Regions from separate parts of the Exiguobacterium sp. E17S genome, predicted to be linked through region 1. Evidence: riboswitches for the same ligand, from Rfam matches in the RefSeq annotation. Region 1 holds a riboswitch; the other holds the start of a gene.
What was found. A riboswitch is a leader RNA that binds a small molecule or an ion and turns the genes downstream of it on or off. The one in region 1 is predicted to bind S-adenosylmethionine.
Positions count from the first base shown of each region.

Region 1 (10,714 bases):
TCACTTGCCTAAAGGGAGGGAATGAACATGGAAACCGTCATTCAACAGTATGGACTCGATACGATTTTGACGGAAGAGACGCGCGCTTGGTTGCGTCAAGAAACCTTCCAAAAAGGGGAACTCCTCTGTACGACAGGGGCAGCGATCGACCGGATGTACTTCATCGTCGCAGGCAAGGTCAAGATATCTGCTGCCTCGTCAGAAGGGAAACAACGGATTCTACGATTCAAGACACCACTGACAGTGATCGGTGACGCTGAGTTCATCAATGAACGGGAAGTGCTGAATACGGTCGAAGCAGTGACCGATGTCGAGGTGTTGAGCGTACCGTATGCGATTTTACGCGAGCACAATACAACGAACGTCTTTCTGCAATTCTTATTACGCACGATCACAGCGAAGTGGTATGCCGACTCGAAATCAGCGTCGCACCATGTGTTGTATACAGTTGAAGAGCGATTTGCAGGGTATTTGTTGTCGATCGCTTCTGAAGCCAGTGACAGTTTATTTTATCAGGAGATGCGGACGTCGAACTTACATGACGTCGCCGACTGGCTTGGAACGAGTTATCGCCATCTCAATCGGATCATCACGAAATTATGTGAAGAAGAGATTCTCGTTCGACGACGCGGGAAAATCATCATCGTCGATCTGGAGCGGATTCGCGAGAAGGCGAACGGCAACAGCTATGAGTAGGGAGGAACGAACATGGTAATAGGCATCGTGTGTGCCGTGTTGGCAGGGATGTTAATCAGTTTACAGACGGTATTGAATGCTCGGATGAGTGACGCGTTTGGAGCTTGGGCGACGACGACGCTGGTCTTCTTTGTCGGTTTCGTCGGAGCAAGTGTCACGTATGTTCTGTTTCGTGGTGGAACAATCGGACAGATTCAAAACGTATCGCCACTCTATTGGTTTGGTGGACTTGTCGGTGTCGGCGTCGTTTTTTGTGTCATGCGTGGGATTCAGTTGCTTGGTCCGTCCGTCGCCATCTCTGTCGTTCTGATTTCGCAGTTAAGCTTTGCTCTTGCTGTTGATACGTTCGGCTGGTTCGGTTTACCACAAATTGATTTATCGTTCGGTCAGCTCGTCGGTCTCGCCGTCATGGTATGTGGGATCTTCGTTTTGAAGCGGTATCAAGTCGTCGCGCCGGAAGAGAAGGCGGCGGATCAAGTAGAACGTGTTTCATGACTTATTTTTTCATAACAATGAAACAGGTCAGCAAACAAATGTTTGCTGACCTGTTTTTTATATGCATTTTTTGAATTAAACCGTCGTCGTATCTTTCCATTCCTGCTCGATGAAAGCATCGCGACCAGAGGCAGCACGATCTTTTTTATAATGTTCTGGATTTTTCTTATGGAAGTCTTGATGGTACTCTTCCGCCGGATAAAATTCAGAAGCGGCATCGATCCGCGTCACGATCGGTTGTTTGAAACGATTGCTTGCAGCAAGAGCGTCACGGGAAGCGATCGCTGCTTCGTGCTGCGCATCCGTATGATAGAAGATTGCTGGTGCGTACTGCGTGCCGCGATCTTGGAATTGACCTTCTGCATCCGTTGGATCCGTTTGTGGCCAGTAGAGTTCGAGCAGACGCTCGTACGGGAACAGGCTCGGGTCAAACGTGATTTGGACGACTTCGAGATGTCCCGTCGTTCCTGTCTTGACTTGCTCGTATGTCGGATTGTCGACGTGTCCGCCCATGTAACCTGATACGATTCCCTCGATTCCTGGTAATTCTTCAAACGGTGTCACCATGCACCAAAAACATCCACCTGCAAATGTTGCTTTTTCCATCTGTCTCTTCCTCTCCGTGGGAAATCCCCATTGTATGTCTGACAGCGAGAAAACGAAAACGACTCCTTCGCTTGGTTGCAAAAGGAGTCGCCGCTTTTTATCAACCAAAGCTTTCGCTTTGCTGGTCGTAGCACCTTGCTATGCGCAGGTTGCTGGGACGTCATCGATCCAGATCTCTCGGTCCACTCTTGATAAGGGTATATGAAGTTGATGTCATTCGTTATCATTGTTGTGATGATACCATTCACACAGAAATAAAGTCAATCCTTAGGTTTCAAGGCACGTAAAACCGTCGCTCCGAGTGTCTTCGCACCAATCAACAACGCCTGTTCGTTGATTTCGTACTGCGGATGATGCTGTGGATAGTTGACGCGACCGTCCGTATATCCGGAGCCAGTAAAGAAATAACTTCCCGGGACATGTGTTAGATAATGCGCGAAGTCATCCGCAGCCATCATTGGTGTGAGTGCCCGGACGGATGCTTCCGGTAAGAAAGAAGCGGCTTCCTGAACAAGTTTTGTCTCGTCCGGATGATTCCAGAGTGCTGGATAACCAGTCGTGAAGTCGATTGAATAGGTAGCACCGATGCCGGCACATGTCGTTTTGGCGACAAGATCGACTTCTTGCCGGAGCTGATGCCGCAATGTCTCATTGAACGTCCGAATTTCACCGACGATGCGTGCTTCACCCGTGACGATGTTCGGAGCCGTTCCCGCATGGAAAGAACCAATTGCAAGAACAGCAGGCTCAAACGGATCGATCCGTCGACTGACGAGATGCTGTAAGTTGCAGACGAGCTGCGCTCCAGCGACGAGCGCATCTTTTGTTTTATGTGGTGCTTGGGCATGCCCGCCTTGACCGTGGACGATGATTTCGAATTCGTCGATCGCACATAATGTATGTCCTTCCCGAAACCCAATCGTACCAACCGGTAAATCATTTTCGAGATGTGTCGCAAAAATCGCATCGACACCTTCGAGGACACCGGCTTCAATCATTTGAATCGCTCCACCGGGAAAGACCTCTTCACCATGCTGGTGAATGATTCGAATCGTTCCTTGCAATTGATCACGCAACGGATAGAGCGTAGCAGCCAGGGCCATCACCATTGCCGTGTGACCATCATGCCCGCAAGCATGCATGATACCAGGATGGATCGACCGGAAAGCAAGCGTTGTCTCTTCCTGAAGTGGTAATGCGTCAAAATCTGCGCGGACAGCAATCGTCGGACCAGGTTGTTTACCTTCAATCGTCGCGACGACCCCACGACCTCCAACGGCTGTTTGATGAGGAATGCCTCGTTCTGTGTAAAAGGCAGCAATCTGTTCTGGTGTGCGGACTTCTTGGAAGGACAGTTCCGGATGCCGGTGGAAATCACGACGTAACGCGATCATCGTGGGTTCAAATTGTTCAAGTGCTTCAAAAAGTTGAGTTTGCATCTTCAAGCTCCTTTGACGTGTGTCTTTTCGTGAAAATGGGTACAGATACAGGTAATCACGAAAGGGGATAATGAAACATGGGAGAAATCGTCGTCAACGCTGTACTTACAATCAAAGCAGGACTCGCGGATCAAGTTTTCCCGATTCTACAAACGGTCTATCATGCCTCACAAAAAGAAGAAGGATGCTTACGTTATTCCTTGCACCAATCGATCGAGGATGAGCATCAATTCATGCTGTATGAAGTGTATCGGGACGAAGAGGCGCTTGAAGCGCATATCGCATCCGATCATTATAAAGCATACCGTGAACAGATCGAGTTATACTTGATGGATCGACAAGTAACGAAATACGTCGAGATGACATTCTGACGTGTTGCGATAAGAAGAGACGAAGCCGTCGAATTCGACGGCTTCGTCTTTTTTTGTCTTACATCGATTTAAATCCGAGGAAATGCTCTTGCCAACGCGGTTCATAAATCGAATTGATTTGGAGCTGTGAACCGCCCGCATGGATGAAGTGTTCGCTATCGAGCATGATTCCGATATGCGATGGACCATCCGTGTAGGTGTTCTGGAAGAAGACGATATCCGAGCGTTTACCACTCGAGATACTCGTCCGGCGATTCGTAAAGAAAGCACCGTACCAGTAGCCACGAACGTTCGTCCGACCACCGTATTTTCCAGCCTTGTTCGTCGCGTAGTGAATCAAACCGGAACAGTCAAAACCACCATTCACGGCATCTTGCGAACCCCATGTGTATGGTGTGCCGATATGTTGGACTGCTGCTTGGATCAGCTTTTCACCACGCGTATTGTTCTTTTTGACGACCCGTTTATCGGACGTGATCGTCACAGCGGATACAGGAAGATAAACAGGTGTCCAGCCTGACTGGATGACATAGAAGTTTCCGACTCGATGACGCGGATAAACCCGTTTGCCTTGTTCAACGAGTCCGTTGCCTTTTGGACTTGTCGGACTCGCAAAGAACGACGTCGTCTGTTTGACCGTATAGATTTTCGCCCGGTCGATCGCTTTTTGTGTCAGTCCCATATCGGGTTTGCTCGTGCTGATATAAGGGTTGAGGACATAACCGGTTTGACCATTTGCCAGGCGAACTTGCCAAAAGTCATCATCAATCGATTTCAGACCAATCAGTTTTGTTCCTTTCTTCAAATAGGCAGCTGGGCGACTGTAAGCAACGTCGGCAGAGAAGAGTGGCGTCTGGTCCAGGTGGACATAAAATGTCGTTCCTTTTTTTGCTTTTGCCGTCGGCTTGTTCAGTCCGATACGACTCGAATCGACGAAACCAAAGGCATTTTTATATTTGACGCGTGTATAATAACCGCTTTTTCCGTAGATCGAAATCGAGGTCCCTTTTTGAGTGTGCCGATTTTTTTGCTCGAAAGTTTTGCCTGCGAACGAATGACGACATCGTCTTCCGTCACATAGCGTTGACCAGTGACGTCATACAGATCCGGCTTTTTCGTCACGAGATCCGTCGTCTTGACGTAGCCGTAGACCGATCCTTTTTTCAAGCGTGTGTAACTACCGCTTGTGCCGTAAACCGTTAGTTTGTCAGCTCGTTTGACGGAATACATAATTTTGCTCTTCGTCGAAGCAGATGTGTAGACGGACAAGTTGCGTTTCGCGTATCGTGTCCCGGTTGATGCATAGACTTTTCCAGTACCGAGATCAGCTGTCTTGACGTAAGCATGAACTCCACGGAAGATGATCCGGCTATAGGTACCGCTTGTGCCATACACCGTCAGCAGCGTATTCGTTTGGTGTTGCTTCAAGACAGGACTTGAAGATTTGGCGTCCGAATAGATTGGCGTAGCGCGCTGAACATAGAGGCGTGCAGTCTTCGGATAGTATTTCAACGTACCGAGATGTGCCGTCAACACATAGGCATACTCGTCGTTTCGTTTGATTCGTGTAAATGACCCCTCGATGCCGTACGTCTGAAGAGAAGTATTCACAGGAATCGATTGTACGACTTTTCCTTTTGTAGTCGCAGTAGCATAGACCGTCGTCTGCTGTTGGACGTAACGTAGCCCGGTTTCCGAATGGTTCACGACCTGCGCATCAGCTAAATCAGCCGTCAATACGAAGGCGTAACCCGTCTTAGTCGCAACACGCGTAAAAGTACCGATCGTACCGAACGTTTCGAATGCTTGATTTTGAGTGACAGCTGTCTTCGCGCTCGTCGTCTTCGGTTCAACGAAAAGAGAAGTCGTTCGTTTGGCATAACGCAGTCCTGTTTCCGGATAATTTTCGACCTGCGCATCAGCTAAATCAGCCGTCAATACGAAGGCGTAACCCGTCTTAGTCGCAACACGTGTAAAAGTACCGATCGTACCGAACGTTTCGAATGCTTGATTTTGAGTGACAGCTGACTTCGCGCTCGTCGTCTTCGGTTCAACGAAAAGAGAAGTCGCTCGTTTGGCATAACGCGTTCCAACTAATTTCGGAAGTTGCTCGAGTTGTGTCGTAGAGACGTAGACGTATTGCTCGTCCCATTTCAGACGTGTGAACGTGTCGAAAGTGCCGTATGTATCGATTCGCTGATAGGCGGGAAGTGTCGTCACGACGGTGGAATCAAATGGTGAAGCAACTAATGAGAGTGGACCTTTCGACGTCAGTGTTGCTTGTTTTTGAAAGACAGGTGCTGTTTGCGTCAACGCGTTTGTTGCGACATAAGCAGCGCCTTCTTGCCAACTGACACGGGTAAAGTCACCGTCCGTGCTGAGTGTCTTGAATGTTGTTCCTGCTGGTAGTTGTTGAATGACCGTTGTGGAATCAGCCGTTTGTAGCAACGCAGCATCCTCTTTCAAATAAGCCGTTCCAATCGTCTCGGTGACTGTTTGTGTTTCTGCCATCGGTTGAGCAGGTGGCGATTCAGCGAAAGCGGGTGCGGGTAAAACCGAGCTCAACATTAACGTTGCGGCAAGTCCAGCAACATGAGCAGTCCATTTTTTCATCAAGAGGTTCACTCCAATTCTTAAAATTTATCATTATGAATAGTGTAGCATGCGATTGTTAAAAATTGATAAAAATCAAAAAAATAGGAGATTATCCATAAAAAAACGGTATGCCTTGGCACACCGTTTGAAGTCGTATGTTAGTTATCTTCTTCGTGATCCACTTGCCATTCCCAGTCGAGCATGCCGTAAATCAAGGAATCGCGCCAGTGGTCTTCGAGATAGACCGTCTCACGGAGCTGTCCTTCCTTCGTCATGCCGACCTTTTGCAACACGCGTTCAGAAGCGACGTTCCGTGGGTCACACGTTGCCGTGATGCGGTGTAGTTCTAGTTTTTCGAAACCGAATTGGAGAAGGAAAGAGGCGATCGACGTCGCATATCCGTTCCCCCATTCATCAGGCGAGAGGACGTATCCGATTTCGGCGATTTTATTATCAACGTCTGTGATGACGAGTTCACCGGCACCGATGACGACGTCACTTGGAAACGTCACGGCAAAGACATAACGACGTCTTGGTGTCTCGAGTTCACTTTCAAGCGCATCATGTAGGAATTGTTTCGTATCCGTTTCGGTATTCGGTCCCCATGATTGGAATTGACTGACGATGGGTTGTGAGGCATAGGCGTGAACCGCTTCTACATCTTCTGGTGTAAAACGACGAATCCGAAGTTGATCATTGATTTTATAACGCATGCAGCATCCTCCTCTTTCAGATGAAGTCACTTTGATTCTATTTGACAGATGGGGAACGGATTCCTGTTTGACACGGGAAAAAGGGCGTGCTAGGGTGGTTGTATCGAATGGAATAGGGAGTATCCTCTAGGGTTCCGTACGGCTGGACCGAGGGAGGAACATGGACGTTTGTCCATGCAACGGAGGGATAAAAGCCCGGGAGTAAAGCGAATCGTCTCGCTTGCTCCCGGGCTTTTTCATTTGAATTTACCTATCAGGAGGCAATTACTATGGCAAAGTATTGGATTGGCATCATCGTCGCAGCGTGTTTTGAAGTGGGCTGGGTCATCGGATTAAAACATGCGGCAACACCACTTGAGTGGGCTGCAACGATCGTCTGTATCATCGTTAGCTTTACCGTGCTCATTAAAGCGAGTAACCATTTACCAGTCGGAACGGTCTATGCTGTTTTCGTCGGTCTCGGAACAGCAGGAACGGTCGTGACGGATATCGTCTTGTTCGATCAAGCCGCTTCCGTGATGAAATTAGCATTGATTGCTGTCTTACTCGTCGGCGTCATCGGTCTGAAATTAGTCAGTGGAGAGGAGAAATCAGCATGAGTTGGATTTATTTAATCATTGCCGGAATCTTTGAGATGTTTGGTGTCGTCTTGATCAATACGTTCAATCAAAATAAGAATGCGAAGAATCTACTGTTGATGGGAACAGGATTCGGACTCAGTTTTCTATTTTTGACACTTGCGATGAATGGTTTACCGATGGGAACAGCGTACGCGGTATGGACGGGAATCGGAGCAGCGGGTGGTGCGATTCTCAGCATGGTGCTCTATAACGAATCAAAAGACTGGAAGCGACTGGTTTGTATCGGTCTCGTCTTGAGTGCGACGATTGGTCTGAAACTCGTCGGCGAATGATTGTTTACATGTCAAACAGATGACGTTTTAATGGAACGCATGTTTTTTGGCATATTTTAACGCAAAAGAGGAAATACTCCTTATAGAAGTCACGCATGACAAATCGTGTTAATAAGGGGAGAACATCCATGAAAACGAAACAATATATCGGAACGTTCTATTCAGAGGAAGAATTGATCTCAAAAATGGACGAACTGCACATTCAAGGACATCGGGAGGAAGACTTCTACGTCATCGTCAAGGAGAAGTCGAACATCGCACTCGTCCGTAGCCAAATGGACGCAGAAATCGCGACGACAAAACCGTCTTGGATTGATCGGATTCGTGGGAACAAAGGACGCGATCAAGAAGTCGATGATCTGTTCGGGTCACTTGATCTATCAGACAATGAAATCGAACAACGCAAAACGGAAGTCGAAGGTGGGGGCTTCGTTCTGTTACTTGAAGTCCAGGACATCCAGTTCGATCCACATTTAAATACAGACAATACGCATCCTGATGTAAAAGTCCGTTATGGTAGTGGCGAAGAGACACATACGTCATCAGATGCGAACTCCAATGCACAGCTCGGCTCCGGTAATCCACTTGATGTTGATAAAGATTCGAAGGAAGAGCATGCAGAGATTGATTTGCACCGTGCCGGTACGGATAAGATGCCGCAAGACGAGCAGGCAATCGATCATTCAAAAAAACTCGACGGGAACCGGGAACCGGACATCGCGATGCGTCGGGATGACGATTTCCGCCGGCCGGAAACAGAACGCAAGGAAAAAGAACATGATGCAACGCAAGACGGCGAAGAACGTCGTCAATCGAAACATCAATCGGATGACATCGCCAAGCAAGACCATGGAAATAATTTAGACCGCTAAAATAATGGATTAGAATCACGCGTTAGGGTCATCATCAAAGAAGGTACTTTCCGGATCAATTCCGAAAAATACCTTCTTTTTGTATGGAGATTAAACGAGAATCGTCTCGTCTTATTTATGATCCGGATTTGATCCTGTACGCACGTTGGCGTTCAATTGATCGATGGCTTGCATATCAGCGTCTGACAAGCTGAAGTCGAAGACATCGAGATTTTCGCGAATGCGGCTTGGCGTGACAGATTTCGGAATCGCGACGATATCGTGTTGCAAGTGCCAACGGAGGACGACTTGAGCTGGCGTTTTCTGATGACGATCGGCAATATCGACGATGACCGGATGCGTTAACGCGTCGCGTCCTTTCATCAATGGACTCCAAGCTTCAACGACGATACCGTGCTTGCGGCAAAAGTCTCGGATCGCTTCTTGGCTGAGGAACGGATGGAGTTCAATCTGATTGACGGCAGGAACGATTGATCCTTCGGCTAAAATTCGTTCCAAGTGCGGAATATGGAAGTTCGAAACACCGATGGCACGCGTCTTTCCTTCTGCATAGAGATGTTCGAGCGCCCGCCATGTCTCGACATAACGATCTTCTTTTGGCATCGGCCAATGAATCAGGTACAAATCGACGTAATCGACACCAAGCTTTTGCAGACTCGTCTCGAAAGCGGCAAGTGTCTCTTCATAGCCGTGATCGGAATTCCAGACTTTCGTCGTTAGAAAGATCTCTTCTCGGGGAATGCCCGAGTCACGCAGCGCGCGACCGACACCTTCTTCGTTCTCGTAAATCATCGCCGTATCGATTGAACGATACCCGGCGCGGAGTGCTTCGCTGACCGCTTCATATACTTCTTCTTCCGGTACTTTAAAGACACCATATCCGAGTTGGGGCATGCTGATGCCGTTATTTAACGTAATCTGTTGCATCGATTCATCGACTCCTTTGTAGTAGATTCTTCTCTTTTCTAGTGTACGCGCTCCTCCTGTAAAAATCGAATGATTGCCGAAGTGAGTTCTTTTGCGTATACTGAGCGATAACAAATATTAGGAGGCGATCCTGTGATTCGACAAGCTGTTTTACAATACATACATGAGCAACACGCACTCGATCAACTCGAAGAAGTGATAGGTGATCGTTCAGCAGTCCTGATTCATGGACGTCAGGCCTATGAAGCAGCCGCTTTTGCTTTACCAGCATTACCACGTTTTTTATTTGAAGGACATTGTACGGATCAACAGGTGGAAGCTTTCAAACAGGTATGTGCTCCATACGATGTGATTCTCGCGCTCGGAGGTGGGAGTGTCATCGATACGGCAAAACAAGTCGCGTTTCAATTACAACGCCCAATCATCGTCATTCCGACGATCGTCTCGAACTGTGCTCCGTGGACTCCGCTCAGTGTCATGTATAACGAAGAGGGACAGTACATCCGATTTGATACGTTTCCCGTCGTGATTGAAGCTCTTTTACTCGATCATCGGATTATCGCAGCAAGTCCGTATGATTATTTCGTAGCCGGACTCGTCGATACGCTAGCGAAGTGGTATGAAGCACGTGCCTTAAGCGGATCATCGGCTGAAGATCCCGTCATTGAGATGGCGCTTCGAACAGCTGAACGTTGTAAGGATCTTATCTTGTCGACGAATATAACGGAAACGCGTTTTCGTGAGTATCCCGTTGAAATGCAACATCTCGTCGAAACCGTCATTCCGTTAGCCGGAAGTATCGGCGGTTTTGGTGACGCGGCGACGCGTGGTGCAATCGGACACGCAGTGCATAACGCGTTATCTCCTCATCCAGAAACGCATGCGTTCTTGCACGGGAGTAAGGTAGGTTACGGACTACTCGTTCAGGAGAAGTTACTCGGACATGATGATGATTATGCAGAGTTGCGTGACTATCTTATTGCACAAGAACAGCCGACGGCACTCGCAGACTTCGCATTATCGCTCGATGTCGTCGAAACACTTGCTTTACGGACATCGAAAGAGGAATTGTGTCGTCTGTTGCGTC
Region 1 covers NZ_JBYLRU010000002.1:283,157-293,870, forward strand. The annotation lists gene AC3B4V_RS10620 (DMT family transporter) at 1-12, shown strand, start outside; gene AC3B4V_RS10625 (Crp/Fnr family transcriptional regulator) at 28-696, shown strand; gene AC3B4V_RS10630 (DMT family transporter) at 709-1,191, shown strand; gene msrA (peptide-methionine (S)-S-oxide reductase MsrA) at 1,267-1,797, opposite strand; SAM riboswitch class I at 1,892-1,995, opposite strand; gene AC3B4V_RS10640 (M20 metallopeptidase family protein) at 2,058-3,236, opposite strand; gene AC3B4V_RS10645 (putative quinol monooxygenase) at 3,314-3,607, shown strand; gene AC3B4V_RS10650 (C40 family peptidase) at 3,666-4,412, opposite strand; gene AC3B4V_RS10655 (SH3 domain-containing protein) at 4,517-6,220, opposite strand; gene AC3B4V_RS10660 (GNAT family N-acetyltransferase) at 6,361-6,915, opposite strand; gene AC3B4V_RS10665 (DMT family transporter) at 7,185-7,514, shown strand; gene AC3B4V_RS10670 (DMT family transporter) at 7,511-7,828, shown strand; gene AC3B4V_RS10675 (general stress protein) at 7,957-8,700, shown strand; gene AC3B4V_RS10680 (aldo/keto reductase) at 8,812-9,627, opposite strand; gene AC3B4V_RS10685 (iron-containing alcohol dehydrogenase family protein) at 9,760-10,714, shown strand, end outside.

Region 2 (10,714 bases), on a different contig from region 1:
TTGAGCCGCTTCGAGTGGTTTGATGACGAGTTTCTTCGGATTCTTGACGATATCTTTCTCGGAAACGGTCAGTGGATCAGCGTCCGGCTTGAGTTCAATCCAGCCTTGTTCTGCCAAGAGGTTCAGTGCTCGTGCTTGGTTCGTCGGATCATTCGGCGTCGCGACTTCAGCACCGGTCTTGACGTCGTCGAGTGTCTTCGCTGTCTTGCTGTATAGTCCCATCGGTGCTGTTGGAACCGTGATGAGTCCTTTTAAATCGAGGTTCTTTTCTTTAGAAAACGTCTTGAGATAGATCGAGTGTTGGAACAAGTTGGCGTCGATGTTCCCGCTACCGAGGGCGATGTTCGGTTGGATGTAATCGCTGAACTCGACGATTTCGACTTTATAGCCTTTCTTTTCGAGTTGTGGTTGGATTGCTTGTTTGACCATGTCGCTATACGGACCACTCGTCGCACCAATCTTGATCGTCTTGTCTTTTTCATCAGCACTGCTGTCTCCACATCCTGCGAGGACTCCTGCACCAAGTAAGGCTGTTGCTAAAAAGGCATATCGTTTTTTCATGATTCCACTCTCCCTTTGTATGTATGATTAGCGTTTATCTGTTTTTCGCGCCAGTTGATTGCCAAGTGCTTGAATACTTTGAACGATGACGATGAGCACGACGATCGTCACGATCATGATGAGATTATCGTAGCGATAGTAACCGAAACGGATCGCGAGGTCACCGACACCACCGCCACCGACGATCCCAGCCATCGCTGAGAAGCCGATCAAGCTGATTGTCGTTAATGTGATGCCCTGAATGATGCCAGGGAGTGCTTCCGGTAAGAGGACGCTGACGATGATCCGTAATGGTTTCGCCCCACAGGCTTCCGCTGCTTCGATTAGACCAGGCGGAATTTCGCGGAGTGACGTCTCAACGAGTCGCGCGAGAAACGGAATCGCTGCGACACTGAGACTGACGGATGCTGCCGTCGGACCAATCGTATTGTCGAGCAAGAACTTTGTTAACGGAATGAGGGCAACTAGCAAGATGATGAACGGTAGCGACCGGACGATATTGACGACGAAATCAAGAACACGTCGGACGGCAAGGTTTTGAAAAAACAATCCGCGGTCGGTGACGAACAAGAGAATACCGAGCGGAATCCCGACGACCAATGCGAAGGCAAGCGAAATGCCAACCATCCATGCTGTCTCGCCGAGTGCCTTCAAGAGCTCAGGTAACATCGTTTGAATACGATCAAGCCACATCCTGAATCACCTCGAGTGCGTGAAGTTCCGTCGCGAGCCAGTCAAGGGCAGGAGCGATTTGGTCGGATGATCCCGTCAAGCTGACAATCAGGACACCGAAGGCGACGTCTTGAATGTAGTCGACCTTGCCGTGCAAGATGCTGACTGAGATATCGTAACGGCGGATTGCTTCTGATAACGTACTCTCGCCGGTCTTCTCGCCTGTGAACTGCAAGCGGATGATTTTTCCCGGTGTCGCTTGTAAGATGCGTTCCGGTAGCTCGATTTGTAACGCCGTGTCGACGTAATGTTGCGTCACCGGATGTTTGGCTTGGCTGAACAAGTCATAGGTAGAGGCGACTTCAACGACTTCCCCTTGCGACATGACGGCGACACGATGACAAATCTGTTTGACGACATCGATTTCATGCGTGATGAGGACGATCGTCAATCCGAGTCGTTCATTCAAATCCTTCAGCAGTTCAAGGATCTGTAGTGTCGTAACGGGGTCAAGAGCTGATGTCGCTTCGTCACATAACAAGACGGTCGGATTGTTTGCGAGTGCCCGGGCAATCCCAACGCGCTGTTTCTGCCCACCGCTTAATTGACTCGGGAAGTTCGTCTCAAATCCTTCGAGTCCGACGAGCGAGACGAGTTCGCGAATTCGCTCCGGGAAATCTGCTCGTTTGACGCCAGCAGCCTTGAGTGCAAAAGCGATGTTATCCGCGACGTTGCGCGACTGGATCAATTGGAAATGCTGAAAAATCATTCCTGTCCGTAAGCGAAGTTGACGCAAATCTGCTTTTGACATTCCGCCAAGCGAGACACCGTCGACCTTGACGGTTCCCTGTGTCGGATGCTCGAGTCCGTTGATTAGGCGAAGTAACGTACTCTTACCGGCACCGGACTCACCGATGATCCCGAAGATTTCTCCTTTTTGGATCGTCAAATCGACATCCCGTAATGCAAAAATCGGGGTCCGATCTCGAACGAACCGTTTTGTAATGTGTTTGAATTCAATCATCCGCTCATCTCCTCATACAAAAAAAGTCGCTTTTTCCTAGTAGCGGAGCAACCAGAAAAAAGCGACGAAAGTGTAAGATTTCGTAACTTATCTCTCAGAATGAAAATCATTCTGTAGGATGTGGCACCGTTCCTTACAGGTGGTTGCCGGACGTCGTTGGGCCTAATCCCTCGGTCGCTCTCGATAAGTAGTTATGCTGTTGGGATTTACTTTAACGGAAATGATTCCCATCTGTCAAATGTTTTTTCAGAATTATTCCGCAACAGGTGTCCGGAACAGGTTGAGCGTTCCGATTCGATCGACGGCTTCTTCTAGACGTTCGACGTCAGCAATCAAGCTAATCCGGACGTAGCCTTCACCGTATTCGCCGAAGAATGATCCCGGGGTCACGGCGACGTGTGCTTCGTCAAGCAGGTGATCGGTGAAGCTTTGGGACGTGTAACCTTCTGGAACTGGAAGCCAGACGAAGAAGGAACCGCCCGGGCGTGGTCCACTCCAGCCGATCGCATCGAGTTTTGCGAACAACGCATCGCGTCGTGTTTCATACAAGCTACTTAACTCGCGGACGCACGTTTGGTCACTCGTGAGGGCAACGGTCGCCGCATGCTGAATCGGTGTGAAGGCACTGACGTAGAGATGTTCTTGGTATGTTTCGATGCTTGAGATGACGGACGGATTTCCGATCGCGAAGGCAATCCGGAAGCCAGACATGTTGAAGCGTTTTGAGAGTGAGAATAGCTCGATCCCGACGTCTTTTGCCCCTTCCGTCTGCAGGAAGCTTCGCGTCGGACCATCGAAACTGATGCCGCCGTATGCTAAGTCATGGACGACACAGATATCATGGGCATCGGCGAAAGCGACTGTCTGTTCGAAGGCTTCTGCCGTCGCGGTCGCACCCGTCGGATTACTCGGGTAGTTAAGGAACAACATCCGGGCACGCTCGACGTCCGTCGTATCAAGTAAGTCGTAATCCGGTAAGAAGTTATTTTTCTCAAGTAACGGAAGCGTAATCGGGAATGCGCCAGCAAGTGCTGCGCCAGACAGGTAATCCGGGTATCCTGGATCCGGAACGATGACACCTTCTCCAGGGTTGACGATCGTCTGCGGTAAGGCGACGATGCCGGCTTTACTACCGAGCAGAATTGCGACTTCCGTTGCCGGATTGATCGTGACACCGAATTCGGTCGCATAAAAGCGCGCGACGGCTTGCTTTAGAAAATCATGTCCACGAAACGGTGGATATTGAAGGTTCGTTGGCTCGTCGATGGCTTGTTTTAAGGCATCGAGAATATGTACAGGCGTCGTCTGGTCGGGTGTTCCTTGACCAAGTGTGATGACATCGTGTCCGGCAGCTTTCACAGCACCGATTCGGTTCGCGAGTTCAGCGAAGACAGGAGCAGGAAGCCGATCAATGGCGATGGATGGAGCGAAATGTTTCATGGATGAATGCCTCCTTCGTGGTATTGTCGTCAAGGATAACGAATATTCAGTCAAAAGAAAAGAACTTTTTCGAAATTCAAAAAAATTGTCGGATAAACAGGTACAGATAAGTGGAGCGGGAATAAAGAGTAGGGAGAGGAGTGAGGAGATGAAGCGAGCTAACTGGAAAGAGGCAGTCGTCTATCAAGTCTACTGGCGTAGCTTTAAAGATTCGAACGGGGATGGGATTGGTGATTTGCGAGGTGTCATCGACAAGCTTGATTACATCGCTTCACTTGGTGTCGATGTCGTGTGGTTGAATCCGTGTTATCGTTCACCGGATGTCGATAACGGTTATGATATTGCCGATTATTACGAGATCATGGAAAAAGCGGGAACAATGGGAGATCTACAGGAGTTGATCACGGCCGCTCATGCCCGTGGATTGAAGGTCATTCTCGATTTAGTCGTCAATCACACGAGTGACCAGCATGACTGGTTCCGTCAGTCGCGAGAGCGGATCAACGATAAGGAAGACTGGTATATCTGGCAGGATGGCACGAAAGAGACGCCTCCAAACAACTGGCGCTCGTACTTTGCGCCAAGCCCGTGGACGTGGAATGAAGAGCGTGGGCAGTATTATTTTCATTCCTTCGCCAAAGAACAGCCAGACTTAAACTGGGAACATCCAGCTGTCCGGCAAGCGATCTACGATATGATGAACTGGTGGATCGCTCAAGGGATCGACGGCTTCCGGATGGATGTCATCAACTTGATCAAAAAACGGTCGTTTGAGGATGTCGCCAATCCATTTGATCTATCGTACCTTGGAAATCAGCCAGGCGTGCATGACTTCCTGCAGGAGATGCATGCGAACGTCCTTGCGGGAAAAGATTTATTCACAGTCGGTGAGATTCCGTTCGTTGGTCCGGAAGACGGTCTGTTATATGTCAGTGAAGAACGAGAAGAACTTCGGACGCTGTTTCACTTCGAAATCGCGGACGACATGGAGGCGATGGATCTTTTACGATTCAAGGAAATTCAGAAACGCTGGTACGACGTCTTATACCCACTAGGTGTCAATTCACAGTTCCTCAACAACCATGATCATACGCGACAAGTGACCCGCTTCGGCAGTGAACGGTACCGGGTCGAGAGTGCGAAATTACTCGGTTTGATGTTGCATACGTTACCCGGCATTCCGTACGTGTACCAAGGAGAAGAAATCGGCATGACGGGGATTCGTTTCTCAGATCCATCGCTCTATCAAGACGTCGCCTTTCGCAATCGATACGAAGAACGCGTTGCTGGTGGAGAGGACCCGGAGGTCGTACTCTCATCGATGCAGTTACTCGCCCGCGATAACTCCCGCACGCCGATGCAGTGGGATGACACGCATGCAGCCGGCTTTACGAGTGGGAAACCATGGTTAGCGGTCAATCCGAATTATACAGACATCAATGTCGCGCAGGCAGAAGCCGATCCATCGTCCGTGCTTGCTTTTTACCGATCGTTGATTCAGATGCGAAAGAATCATCCGATTATGGTCTACGGTACGTACCGAGACTTAGCGCTTCATGATCCGTATCTCTATATCTATGAGCGGGAATTAGAGGGAGAGGTCTGGCGGATCGTCCTCAACGTGCATGATGAACCGATGCAGACCGCCCTCGTCTTACCGCATGAAAAATTGCTCGTATCAAACTATCCGGATAGCCCGGATATCTTGCGTCCCTATGAAGCACGAGTCTATCGTTATGCTGTTACAGAACAGACGTGAGTTGTCTGTTGAACGAAAAAACATCTGCGACATGTCAGGAACACGTTCGCGGATGTTTTTCATATGCGTATATTATTTGAAAGGTGATGATTTTTTCGTCTGCAAGACCTGAGTGAATCGATCGACAGCTTGTCGCATCTCGTAACTCGGTCCGAGAATGAGGGGACCGTGTCCGACGGCAAGAATATCTGGAGACAGTTCCGTCAGTTGATCAGCTGAGCGAAGGGCAACGTTCGGATCCCATGTCGCGAGTGCGGGGAACGGGAATTGCCAACGGACATCACCGGAGACGGCAAGTCCACCTTGCGTCTGAAAAGCATCCCCAGCGATCAACGTCCGGCTTCCTTCATGCCAAAGCGAGATGGAACCGGGTGTATGACCGGGTGAAGCAATGACGCTGAGACTACCGACTTGTTGACCACTCTCGAGTAATCGATCCGGTCGCGTTTTGATGTTTTTCGGAATGCCCCCTTTTAAGGGTGTCGTTTCGCCTTCTCGTAGCGTCTCATCCCCGCTGAGCAATGCAGCATCTCGGTAACTGATACAGACTTCAGCGAGTGGGAAGGCGTTCGCCAGGAAATCAAGTGAGCCGACATGATCGGCGTGCGCATGAGTGAGGATGATTGCACCGAGTGGTTTCTCTTGCTGTCGAATATAGTGATAGAGCGCCTTTGCGTTGATTCCGAGTCCGGCATCAATCAATGTTAAACTGTCTGCTTCTTCAAACAGGTAGCAGTTGACCGGGAAAAAGGATGGGGTCGTCTGCAATTGGTGTAAACGTTCGATTGTCGTGACACGCATCGGCTTCACTCCTTCAAAAAATGAATAGTCTTCTTCTTTAGTATCGTCTGTTTTTTTAGATGCGTCTAGACGAATTGTGTGGAAAAAGAGGCATCACCTCTAAAAAGATGATCCCTCCTCTACGCATCATTCAAATGTTACGGCGAAGACGGCACCAGCGTGTGGTGCATCATCTCCATTAGCAGCGGTCGTGACGAGCAATCGATCTTCATAGAAAATCGGACACGTCGGATTTGCGACTGGGAAGTCGACATGATCTAATTTTTCGCCTGTCGCAAGATTCCACCGGGTGATGCATGATCCAGCATAATGTGCGATCCAAGCGTGACCTTCCGCGTCCTTCGTCATACCGTCCGGGAACCCTTCTTCCTCTTCAAGGTCAACGGCGACACGCTTATTCGAAAGTGGTGCGTCTGGAGCGTAGTCAAAGGCATAGACTTTTTTCGTCGGTGTATCGATGTGATAGAGCGTCTTGCCATCTTCTGACCAGACGAGTCCATTCGAGTTCGTTAAGTCTTCGTGCAAGACATCGATGGAACCATCGTGACGCAGACGGAACAATCCAGCGGTCTTGCCGTCTTCTTCATTAATGCTACCGGCAACATATTGTCCGGTCGGATCAAGCTTTCCGTCGTTCATTCGGTCGGAATCGGGTAACGACAGTTGATGCTCAAGAGACAAGTGTCCTTCTTTGAGATCAAACGTTCCGAATCCGTGTTCAGCCGTGACACGTAATAAATCCGGTGCATCGGTCAAGGCAATCGATGTGATGGCGCTTGGTAACGTATACGGTTTGAGCGCTTCTGTGACGAGGTCATATGAAAAAAGAAGTTGATTCGGAATATCAACGAAATAAAAGCGCTTTGTTTTTGCGTCGTAAACAGGAGATTCGCCTGTCTTACATGCGACATCAATGAATAGGGAAACGGTCATAAGTACTCTTCCTCCTAAGTGGACACCTTTTACGAGCAGTCCAGATAATAACAATTTAGTATACCTGTTTTGACGCGCAATCAAACCTGGATCAAACGGCTGGTATACTAAATAAACGTCTAAAAAAATAGCCTGCTATCAAAGCAGACTATCCTACGAGCGTTATATCAGCGGCTCTTAACGAGCAAGTTGACCGCTTCCTTGACGAGTTCCTCGGTTTGTCCATCGCCATTTTGTTCGGCGTCCTTGACGCACTCAATTAGATTCGAACTGACGACGACGCCGATCGTCCGGTCAATCGCGGAACGGGCAGCGGAAAGCTGGGTGATGACATCGCGGCAATCTTGCCCTTCTTCCATCATCCGTAAAATGCCTCGTAGCTGTCCTTCGATCCGACTAACACGGTTCTTCATCTTCCGATCATAATCCATTTTTATTCCTCCGATTCCCGTTGACCTGACGTCATGTAGTATCTTTATGCTATGCCCATTACGGTATCGCTGTCAATTCAACAGAATTTTAAGCTATATTTTTGATAGAATGAGGGAATATGGATGTGGTGAAGTTTTTTACTTAGAAATTTGATAAAATCGAAAACGATTTGGTGTCAGCTTGCGTATACTATATGATAAGGCTGACGTCAGAAGGAGGAGAAGGATGCACACTCAATCCGATGAATCGCTTTATCATCTGATGCGTAGCGGTGATGAGCAAGCCCTCGAGACATTGTACGATAAATACGAGCGGTTATTGTTTTCATTCGCCCATCGCTTTACGAATAATGACCGGTTGTCCGAAGAAGTCATACAAGAAGTGTGGATGAAGATTTGGAATGGTCGTGTTGATTTTGATACACAAAAAGGAAAGTTTTCATCGTGGATTTTAACGATTACACGTAACGCGGCACTTGATTGTCTCCGTCGTGAAAAACGACAGCCGACAATCGAGGTCGAAGAACGAGATGGTGGATACGACGAGCCGGTCGAGCGGACGGTCATGCAGCGGGAAACAGCTGCTGAAGTGCGCGGGGCGGTTAGTGAACTGAAGCAAGAGCAGCAAGAGCTGATTGAACTCGTTTACTTCCAGGGTATGACGCAGCAACAGATTTCAGAGCGACTCGATTTACCTCTTGGAACGGTCAAGACGCGAATCAGGAGCGCGATTCAAGCATTACGAAAACGAATGGATGGGAGGGAACGAGATGGAAGAACGTTGTCATGACTTAATCGATTATTTCAATGGAACATTATCCGCAGCAGATCGCGACGCGTTCGAAGCGCATCTTGCGACGTGCGAAGAATGTCGTGAAGCGCTTTTAGAAATGGAAGAACTCATGCTTCCCATCGCTGAATCGCTTCCGGAGCGACCCGTTCCTGCAGGTATGAAAGCACGGATTCTTGGAGAAGTCCTTGGTTCAGCAGAGACAGCATCTCCGAAGGAAGCACCGATGACTACTCCGGTAGACATTAAACAAGCACGTCAGCAACAAACGAAGAAAAAAAGTGTCCCACTCGGCTGGTTGATGAGTATCGCCGCTGCCTTGATTCTCTCACTTGGTGCGAACGCCTACTTCCTCTCACAGGAAGAAAGCACGGATACACCCGAGACGTTAGCCATGGATGAGATCAAAGGGATGGGGAACTTCGAAAGCACAGAGTCCATCAAAGGATCAAGCATGATTTTCACGCAAAACGATAAATCGTACATGCTGGTCCAGTTGAAGGATTTACCACCCCTTCAAGAAGGGCAACTTTATCAGTTATGGACGATCGAAGGCGAAACACCTACTGCGAACGGTGTCATCGAAAAAGATGGAGAGGCAGCAGCTGTCTTCCCACTTAAAGGAGACGGCAAGGTGGACGCGGTCGCCATCACGGTCGAACCAGAACCGGATTTAGAAAAACCGACGGGCGAAATCGTCGCATCGGTCGCATTATAATCGATAGCTCTAGCGAATACGTATCTTACGGATTCGCTTTTTTTGTGCAAGGTGCTGAATGGAATAAGCAAAAGCGCGTTGAAATGATAAGAAATCGAATGAATTTCTAATTTTTACTGAAGAAATGAGACCGAGCAGACGATAGTTAGGAGAATGACAGTCTATTAAGGAGAGGCCTCATACAATGAATGAATGGATCATCTTAACGAAACATTATGAAGTGACACTCGTCGTAGTGTCAGTGCTCGTTGCCATCATCGGATCATATGGTTCACTAGAGTTAAATCGGCGTCTAGCGAAGGCGACTTCCTTGAAAAAGCGTGCCTTGTTCCTCTCATCATTGACGATGGGATTATCAATCTGGGGAATGCATTTCGTCGGGATGGGGGCATTCGCCCTGTCGGTTACGGTTCGCTATGATTGGTTTTTAATGTTCTTATCCGTCATTCCTGCCATTTTAGCTGCTTTCATTGCCTTCCATCTCTTGTACTCGTCGACGATTACGAGAAATAAGGTGATTTTAGCGGGGGCACTGATGGGGGGCGGAATCGCCACGATGCATTATCTCGGAATGATGGCGATGCAGTTCGGTGGAACCGTTCGGTATGAGACAGGATTATTCCTCTTATCGGTTCTGATTGCCGTTACCGTCGCGTATATCGCTTTGCTACTGCTCCATCGCTTAAGACATGTCGATCAGAAACGGATCTTGATTCCCATCGCGGTCGTGATGGGGTTTGCCATCTCTTCGATGCATTATGTCGGAATGCTTGGTACATCGTTTTGTATCCCAGCTTCTAATGCCGAGATCATCGGCGACGCTCCAATCACGTCGAATATCTTAAACGAAGTCGCGATCCCCGTCTTCTTGATTGTCATCTTGATTGCTGGGCTCTATATTCACTTGGAACGACGTGCTCTACAAATGATGGCGTATACGGACCATTTGACCGGACTGCATAATCGGAGATGGCTTGACCATCACATGACGAAGGTCGATGCCCATTACGGTCGAGCGAAACAAGAGATGGCGATGGCTTTACTTGATCTTGATGGATACAAGTGGGTCAATGACACATTCGGTTTTGATAAGGGCGATGCGGTCATCCGGCAGTTCGCAGAACGGATGCTAGGGACGTTGAAGGAAGATGAAGCGTGCATTCGCTATAACGGCACCCAGTTCTTCCTCATCAAACGTGTTTCACAAGAAGACATGACAGAGGTCTTCGAACAGATTTTAGAGGACGTGCGTCAACCGATTGCGCTCGAGGATCAGCCGGTTCATTTGACGGCAACGATGGGCGTCATTTTACCGAACACAAAGGAATCGCTTGAAATGCGAATCGGTCAGATGGAAAGTGCGCTACGTGCTGGTAAGAACGAGGGACGTGATCGATTCATCGTGTACGATGATGCGCTACACTCCGATCGCAGGGAGCAATTGATCGTCGGTTCCTTACGCCGAGCGATGACGGATTTCAAGGAGTTCGCTCTCGTCTACCAACCGAAGATCGCACTCGCTACAGGAAAGGTCGATCAGGCGGAAGTCTTGATTCGCTGGAATCATCCGAAGTTTGGTTTCATC
Region 2 covers NZ_JBYLRU010000001.1:1,633,074-1,643,787, reverse strand. The annotation lists gene AC3B4V_RS08475 (MetQ/NlpA family ABC transporter substrate-binding protein) at 1-561, opposite strand, end outside; gene AC3B4V_RS08470 (methionine ABC transporter permease) at 589-1,254, opposite strand; gene AC3B4V_RS08465 (methionine ABC transporter ATP-binding protein) at 1,244-2,257, opposite strand; SAM riboswitch class I at 2,342-2,447, opposite strand; gene AC3B4V_RS08460 (aminotransferase class I/II-fold pyridoxal phosphate-dependent enzyme) at 2,510-3,697, opposite strand; gene AC3B4V_RS08455 (glycoside hydrolase family 13 protein) at 3,846-5,456, shown strand; gene AC3B4V_RS08450 (MBL fold metallo-hydrolase) at 5,529-6,257, opposite strand; gene AC3B4V_RS08445 (SMP-30/gluconolactonase/LRE family protein) at 6,384-7,190, opposite strand; gene AC3B4V_RS08440 (metal-sensitive transcriptional regulator) at 7,358-7,621, opposite strand; gene AC3B4V_RS08435 (RNA polymerase sigma factor) at 7,848-8,411, shown strand; gene AC3B4V_RS08430 (anti-sigma factor) at 8,392-9,129, shown strand; gene AC3B4V_RS08425 (bifunctional diguanylate cyclase/phosphodiesterase) at 9,314-10,714, shown strand, end outside.
Region 2: another riboswitch for S-adenosylmethionine. It lies ahead of AC3B4V_RS08465 (methionine ABC transporter ATP-binding protein); the one in region 1 lies ahead of msrA (peptide-methionine (S)-S-oxide reductase MsrA).